Regions from separate parts of the Achromobacter sp. NCFB-sbj8-Ac1-l genome, predicted to be linked through region 2. Evidence: riboswitches for the same ligand, from Rfam matches in the RefSeq annotation. Region 2 holds a riboswitch; the other holds the start of a gene.

Region 1 (4,108 bases), 1.3 Mb from region 2:
TTTCTGTTGCCGTATTAGGGTCTAAAGCTGTCAATGACTGCTCAAATTTGCTGATTGCTTCTGCTACAGCAGTCGCAGCTTCTGATTTACTCATCTGAACTCTCTCCCAAGCAATCTCGCATTGAGCCTTCACGTCGCATCGAACTGAAATCAAGCGACAGAAGCCAGGAATCATCTAAGAAAGGAAAACTGACCAAACAATACAACAAATAGATACAATAAAAAACCCCCTCCTGTTCCCTCATTGCCACTTAGGGATTTCTGGTTTTTCTCATTGATCTAGGCGAACTACCTATAAAGGCGGTCGCGCGGGCATTCGGCTAAAAATATCGTGGCGCCAAACACAAACGTAAACTTGTACAGCCGTCAAGCATTGGTACAGTCTTATGAGGCCACAAAACCCGGAGTATCCGGAGAAATGAAATAGCACTTGACTACATATTAATTTTTTCCAAAACACTCAACGCCAACCGCACGCAGGCCTCGTTGGGATAGTTGCGGTTGGCCAGGATCACGATGCCCAGCTTGCGCGACGGCACGAAGGCCACGTAGGCGCCAAAGCCGTTGGTGGCGCCGGTCTTGTTGATCCACACCGCCTCCTGCGGCGCGCTCGGCGGCTGCACGGCCTGCACGGGCAGGGTTTCGAACGCCACCTTGGCCGAGTTGCCGGCCACCAGGTCATCCACCGATACCGGGTAGCGGTACTGCTCCCAGATCAGGTCCTGCGTCATCGCGCCCAGCTGGTAGTAGCCGGTATGCGTGGCCGCGATGGCGCGCTGGATGGCGGCATCCGCGGGCGCCACGCCCAGGTTCACCTCGACGAAGCGGATCATGTCGCGGGCGGTCGATTTCACGCCATAGGCCTCGTCCGCCAGCACGCCCGGATTCACCCGCACCGCCGCGTTCTGCTTGTCGTAGCCCCAGGCGTAGTCCGGCATTTTTTCAGGCGGTACGTTCACATAGGTGCTGCGCAGCCCCAGCTTGGGAAACAGGCCCTGCTCCAGCGCCGCCACGTAGGGCTGGCCCAGGCTGCGCGCCGCCACCACGCCCAGCATGCCGATGCTGGGATTGGCGTAGGTGCGGTGCGTACCGGGCGCGTACTGCGGCGTCCAGGCCTTCAGGTAGGCCATCAACTGGGCCATGTCCTGCACGGCGTCCGGCACCTGCAAGGGAAAGCCCCCGGCCGTGTGCGTGGCCAGGTTGATCAGCGTCGTCTTGGCAAAGTCGGTGCCTTGCAGTTCGGGCACGTACCGGGCGGGGCTGTCGCCCAATGACAGTTTGCCCGAGGCCTCTGCATAGCCCGCCAGCGTCACAGTGAAGGTCTTGCTGATCGAGCCCAGCTCGAACAGCGTGTCGGGCGATACCGGCTTGCGCGGTGCGCGCGAGGCATCGCCGTAGTTGAAAAAGCGCTGCTGGCCGTTGCGGGTGACGGCGATCGCCATGCCGGGGATGTCGTATTGGCGCATGACCTCGAGCACGGCGGCATCGATGACGGGGGCTGCGGCCGTGGGGGCTGCGGGGGCCGTGGGAACATTCGCCGCAGATCCACTCGATGCGGGTTTGGGTGTCGCTGCGGCGTCTGCGGCAGCGGCCGAACCCGCCGCGGCGGCCAGGGCCAGCAGCAACAACGGCGCGCGGAATTTCTCCAGTAAACGCATGCAATTCTTCCTATCGCGTAACACCGGCTAGCGCCGGCCGAATGGCGCCCAGTGTAGGACGAAATTGGCACATCCTAGTACTAACCCTAAGTCTCGTCCGACCGAAATTTTGGCTATCCTGCTCCGGTCGATTCAAAACCCCGCAGAAGAGACTCGCCCCCGTGGCGGGCGCCGACGGAGCAACCGCCCCGGAAACTCTCAGGCAACAGGACTGCGCGGTGTAGACAATCTGGAGAGAGGCGCCAGGCGCGCCCACCGAAGGGGATCCCGCGGCGCTCGCCGCCCGGGTGAAGCTCTCAGGTACCAAGACAGATGGGGTGCTGCTGCCGGTTGGCCGCAGCCACGCTATCTGGAGCCACCATGCCCCGCATCGCCATCATCGGCGCCGGTATCACCGGCGTCACGTCTGCGTACGCCTTGAGCAAACTGGGTTACGACGTCACGGTCTACGACCGCCAGCGTTATCCCGCCATGGAAACGTCCTATGCCAACGGCGGCCAGCTGTCCGCCAGCAACGCCGAAGTCTGGAACAGCGCCGCCACCGTCATGAAGGGCCTGCGCTGGCTGGGGCGGCGCAATGCGCCGCTGCTGCTCAACCCGCGCTTCAGCTGGCACAAGTATTCGTGGCTGGCCCAGTTCATGGGGCAGATCCGCAACTACCGCCAGAACACCATCGCCACCACCCGGCTGGCCATCGAGGCGCGCCAGCACCTGTACGCCATGGCCGAGGAAGAAGGCATCGACTTCGACCTGGATCGGCGCGGCATCCTGCACATCTACCACGACGCCGCCAGCTTCGAGACCGCACGCCGCGCCAACGCGCTGCTGCGCGAAGGCGGACTGGAACGCCACGCGGTCACGCCCGACGAAGCACGCGCCATCGAACCCGCGCTGCAAACGGCCTGCCACGGCGGCTTCTACACGCCGTCCGATGCCACCGGCGACATCCACAAATTCACCAGCGGCCTGGCCCGTGCCTGCGCGCGCCGCGGCGTGCGCTTCGAGCAGGACGCCGACATCCGCGCCATCAGCCGCGACGGCCTGCCCTACGTCTTGGACATTGCCCGCGAAGGCGGCACGCAACAGGAACAGCACGAGGCCAGCGCCATCGTCATCTGCGCCGGCGCCGCCAGCCGCCAGTTCGCGCGCCAGCTGGGCGACTCGCTGAACATCTACCCGGTCAAGGGCTATTCCATCAGCGTGCACCTGGACGAGCCCGACAGCCGCGCTGCCGCCCCCACCGTCAGCCTGCTCGATGAAGCCGCCAAGATCGTCACCAGCCGCCTGGGCGACCGCTTCCGCGTGGCCGGCACGGCGGAATTCAACGGCTTCAACATGGACATCCGCGCCGAGCGCATCCAGCCGCTGGTGGACTGGACCCGCAAGCACTTCCCCGGCGTACGCACGTCACGCGTGGTGCCCTGGTGCGGCCTGCGCCCCATGACCCCCAACATGATGCCGCGCGTCGGCCCGGGCAAGCGGCCCGGCGTGTTCTACAACACCGGACACGGGCATTTGGGGTGGACGCTGTCGGCAGCGACGGCGCAGATGCTGGCGGCAAGTGTGCGGGACGGGGTGGCGCTGGCGTAGCGCCTACCGCGCCAGCAACTGCGGCACCGAAGACGCCAGCAACGTCAGCCCCGAACACGTCAGCAGGCCCAGTACCGTGCGCCGGAACGTCACTTCGGAAATGCCGATGTACAGGCGGGTGCCGAGCAGCGTGGGGATCAGCATGGCCGGCGCCACCACCGCGAACATGGGCGCCATGTCGCGGGTGACGATGCCGGTGGCCAGGTAGGTGGCCATCGTCACCGACAGCATCGCCAGGTTGAAGTTCTGGATCACGGCGCGCTGGGTGTCCTTGTTGAAGCCGCGCAGCGTGCACCACAGCGTGGGCACGCTGCCCGCGAAACCGCCGATGCCGCCCAGCACGCCGCCGACCATGCCCACGGCGCCATCGCCCAGGCGGTTGCCGCCGATGCGCGGCAGCCGCTGCGACATCAGCATGACCGGGCACCACAAGACCAGCAAGGCGCCCAGCACCGCCTTGAACCAGTCCATGTCCAGGTGCGGCAGCACCAGCACGCCCAGCGGAATGCCGGCCAGGCCGCCCGCCAGGAAAGGCCACAGCAGTTGCCAGTCAAAGCCCCGGCGCACCGAGAACACGGCCAGCAGTTGCCCGGTCAAGGCGCCGAAGACGGCCAGCGCGGCGGCCAGGCGCGGGTCCAGCACCCAGGCCCAGAACGACATGGCCACCATGCCGAACGCAAAGCCCGACAGGCCCTGCACGAAGCCCGCCACCGCCGCGCCGATCGCCACCACCCATACCGCGTCCATGCCTGCTGTCTCCTTGATTCCGGGGCCGGTTGCGGCCTCTTGATGTCATGACCGGGGATTCTAGGCAGGTGCGGCGGACCGGGCTATTTGAAGTGCTGATGAGGGAATAGGTT
Region 2 (4,108 bases):
GACAGCCCGCTGATGCAGGGCAACACCCCCATCCTGGGCCTGGACGTGTGGGAGCACGCCTACTACCTGAAGTACCAGAACCGCCGGCCGGAATACATCGGCGCCTTCTACAATGTCGTCAATTGGCCCGAGGTGGCGCGCCGCTACGCCGCTGCCATCGGCTGATCCGGCATTGCGCGAGGGCAGGTTCATGAACACATTCAGCCGTCATCGCATCCGGCCCGCAGCCACCAGCGTCAGTGTCTGGACGTTGGCGGTGCTGGTCGCCTGCCTGGGCCTGCATCAGCTGTGGGTCTATCTCGCTGTGCACGCACCCCATGTGGCGGACGCGCTGCTGGGCGGCATGGTCGCCGCCGGCGCCACCGCGGCGGGCACGCTGCCCATTCTTTTCGCGCGCACCATTCCCCAGAAAATGCAGGACAGCATGTTCGGCTTCGGCGCGGGCGTGATGCTGGCGGCCAGCGCGTTCTCGCTGGTGGCGCCGGGCATCGCGGCAGCCGAATCGCAGGGCGCCGGCCCCTGGGGAGCCGGGCTGACCGTCGGTGCGGCCATCCTGCTGGGCGCGGCCGCGCTGCTGCTGATGGACCGGCTGCTGCCGCATGAACACTTCATCAAGGGCCGCGAAGGCATCGAGGCGCATCGGCTGCGCCGTACCTGGCTGTTCGTCTTCGCCATTACCTTGCACAACCTGCCCGAAGGCCTGGCCATCGGCGTGGGCTACGCGGGCAACGATCCGGTGCGCGGTACCGCGCTGGCCACCGGCATCGCCATCCAGGACATCCCCGAAGGGTTGGTGGTGGCCGTGGCGCTGATCGCCGCCGGCTACAAGCGGTCGTTCGCGGTGGCGCTGGGAATGTTGTCCGGCCTGGTCGAGCCGGTCGGCGCCGTGCTGGGCGCGGCGGTGGTGGGCTGGTCGGCGGCCATGCTGCCCTGGGGCCTGGGATTCGCGGCGGGCGCCATGCTGTTCGTGATCAGCCACGAAATCATCCCCGAATCGCATCGCAAGGGACACGAGGTCTATGCCACCTGCGGGCTGATGCTGGGCTTCGTGCTGATGATGCTGCTGGACACGGCGCTGGGCTAGGCGTTGCGAACAGGTTGCGGGCCGCCGGTGACAGGCCGCGCGGCGCTGGGCGAAGCCGGCGTTTCGCGGTATGCTTTCGGCGCTGTCACGCATGTTGCGGGAGAGAGCGGCTGTTACCGCAGCCGCCGCCGAAGGCGCAATTCGCCCGGAATCGCTCAGGTATCCCATACCGCACATGTTTGCCCTGTCCCGGTTTATGCCGTGCGGACGCGGCAAAACAGCACTCTGGAGAGACCTGGCGCCGCTGCCCAATCAGGGACATAGCGCGCAGCCCAGGCGCCGAAGGTGCAAACCCGCCACGCGGGGCAACTCTCAGGCAAAAGGACAGAGGGGCGGAAGATTCAGCCGTTGTGCGGGGGCGCATTGCCCATCTGCCAGCGGCATTCCGTAACCCTGGCACCGCTGCCGCTCCGGAGTCCCCTGCATGTCCGCAACCCTCAAACGCACCCCGCTGGCCGACGAACACATCGCCTCCGGCGCCCGCATGGTCGATTTCGGCGGCTGGGACATGCCCCTGGCCTACGGCTCGCAACTCGAAGAGCACCACGCGGTGCGCCAGGACGCCGGCATGTTCGACGTCTCGCACATGCTCAACGCCGACGTCACCGGCCCGGATGCCTTTGCCTACCTGCAGCGCCTGGTGGCCAACGACGTGGCCAAGCTGACGGTGCCGGGCAAGGCGCTCTACACCTGCATGCTGAACCCGCAAGGCGGCGTCATCGACGACCTGATCGTCTATTTCTTCGCCGCCGACCAATGGCGCGTGGTCGTCAACGCCGGCACCGCCGACAAAGACATGGCCTGGATGCAGCGCGTCAAGCAGGCCGGCAAGTTCGACGTCACCATCACGCCGCGCCGCGACCTGGCCATGGTCGCCGTGCAGGGCCCCAACGCCCGCGCCAAGGTCTGGGCCGCGCGCCCGGCCTGGCAGGCCGCCAGTGAACCGCTGACCCCGTTCGTGGCCGCCCGCATCGGCGACGACACCCTGGTGGCCCGCACCGGCTACACCGGCGAAGACGGCTTTGAAATCGTGCTGCCCGCTGCCGACGTCGTGCAGCTGTGGCGCGACCTGGTCGCCCAGGGCGTGCGCCCGGCAGGCCTGGGCGCGCGCGACACGCTGCGCCTGGAAGCCGGCATGAACCTGTACGGCCAGGACATGGACGAACTGACCCAGCCCGGCGAGGCCGCGCTGACCTGGACGGTGTCCCTGAAAAACCCCGAGCGCCGCTTCATCGGCCGCGACGCGCTGGAACAATTCGCCACGCCCGCCGCCTTCGTCGGCCTGAAGCTGCAGGAACGCGGCGTCATGCGCGCCCACATGGCCGTGCGCACCGCGCAAGGCACCGGCGAACTCACCAGCGGCACCATGTCGCCCACGCTGGGCGTATCGATCGGCTTTGCCCGCCTGCCGCAAGGCGTGGCCGCGGGCGATACGGTCGAGGTCGACATCCGCGGCAAATGGGTGCCCGCCCTGGTCTGCAAACTGCCGTTTGTCCGTAACGGCAAAGCCGTCGAACACTCGTAAACTCGAAGCTTCGCGCCGCAGGCCCCCCGTGGCGGGCGGGCTGCCGGCGCGAGGCGCGCAACACCATTCTTCTACCCGAATCCCTCAGGAGTTCCCATGAGTCTGCCCACCGATCGCAAGTACACCCAGTCCCATGAATGGGTCAAAGCCGAAGGCGACGTGTTTGTCGTCGGCATCACCGATACCGCCCAGGACCAACTGGGCGACCTGGTCTTCGTCGGCGACGTCAAGGTCGGCGCCAAGCTGAACGCAGGCGAAACCGCCGGCGTGGTCGAGTCGGTCAAGGCCGCCTCCGACATCTACGCCCCGGTCGCCGGCGAAATCGTCGCATTCAACGACGAACTCGAAAGCAACCCCAACCTGATCAACGAATCGGCCTTCACGGCCTGGATCTTCAAGATCAAGCCGGTCAACGCCGCCGATGCCGACAAGCTGCTGGACGCTGCCGGCTACGAAGCCGTCGCCAACGGCTAAGCCTGTCCGGGCGGGCGGCGGCGCCAGGCGTCGCGCCCGTCCGCAAGATGCATCACCGTTCGTCCCCCGACGACACCTGCTACCCCGAGATCCCTCCATGTCGCGCGCCCTAGACACCCACACCGACTTCATTCCCCGCCACATCGGCCCCTCCGACGCCGACCAGGCCGCCATGCTTGCCGTGATCGGCAGCGCCAGCCTGGACGCCCTGATCGAAGAAGTCGTGCCGCCCAAGATCCGCAGCCAGGCCCCGCTGGCGCTGCCGCCCTCGCGCAGCGAAGCCGACGTGCTGGCCGAACTGAAGCAGATCGCCGGCCGCAACAAGGTCTTTCGCAACTACATCGGCCAGGGTTACTACGGCACGCAGACCCCCAACGTGGTCCTGCGCAACATTCTCGAGAATCCCGCCTGGTACACGGCCTACACGCCCTACCAGCCCGAGATCTCGCAGGGCCGCCTCGAGGCCCTGCTGAACTACCAGACCATGGTCGCCGACCTGACCGGGCTGGACATCTCCAACGCCTCGCTGCTGGACGAAAGCACCGCCGCCGCCGAAGCCATGACGCTGGCCCGCCGCGGCGCCAAGTCGCAGAGCCCGGTGTTCTTCATCTCGCGCCACGTGCATCCCCAGACTATCGAAGTCGTGCGCACGCGCGCCGAAGGCCTGGACATCGAAATCGCCATCGGCGACGAAGCCGAGGGCCTGCCGGAATGCTTCGGCGTGCTGCTGCAATACCCGCATAGCACCGGCTCGGTGTCCGACTACCGCAAGCTGGCTGACGCGGCCCACGCCCAAGGCGCCGTGGTGGCCGTCGCCACCGACCTGCTGGCGCTGGCGCTGTTGGCCGCCCCGGGCGAATGGGGCGCCGACATCGCCGTCGGTTCGGCGCAACGCTTTGGCGTGCCGTTCGGTTTCGGCGGCCCGCACGCCGGTTTCATGGCCTGCAAGGACGCCTTCAAGCGCAACATGGCCGGCCGCCTGGTCGGCGTGTCCAAGGACGCCCAGGGCAACCCGGCGATGCGCC

What was found. A riboswitch is a leader RNA that binds a small molecule or an ion and turns the genes downstream of it on or off. The one in region 2 is predicted to bind glycine.
Region 1: another riboswitch for glycine. It lies ahead of ACUDP5_RS19605 (D-amino acid dehydrogenase); the one in region 2 lies ahead of gcvT (glycine cleavage system aminomethyltransferase GcvT).

Annotation. Positions count from the first base shown of each region.
Region 1 covers NZ_CP199812.1:4,264,962-4,269,069, forward strand. The annotation lists gene ACUDP5_RS19595 (phosphoribosyltransferase-like protein) at 1-94, opposite strand, end outside; gene ampC (class C beta-lactamase) at 435-1,658, opposite strand; glycine riboswitch at 1,792-1,882, shown strand; glycine riboswitch at 1,884-1,974, shown strand; gene ACUDP5_RS19605 (D-amino acid dehydrogenase) at 2,019-3,248, shown strand; gene ACUDP5_RS19610 (sulfite exporter TauE/SafE family protein) at 3,252-3,995, opposite strand.
Region 2 covers NZ_CP199812.1:5,599,827-5,603,934, reverse strand. The annotation lists gene ACUDP5_RS25715 (superoxide dismutase) at 1-165, shown strand, start outside; gene ACUDP5_RS25710 (ZIP family metal transporter) at 191-1,084, shown strand; glycine riboswitch at 1,172-1,266, shown strand; glycine riboswitch at 1,300-1,422, shown strand; gene gcvT (glycine cleavage system aminomethyltransferase GcvT) at 1,509-2,609, shown strand; gene gcvH (glycine cleavage system protein GcvH) at 2,706-3,083, shown strand; gene gcvP (aminomethyl-transferring glycine dehydrogenase) at 3,181-4,108, shown strand, end outside.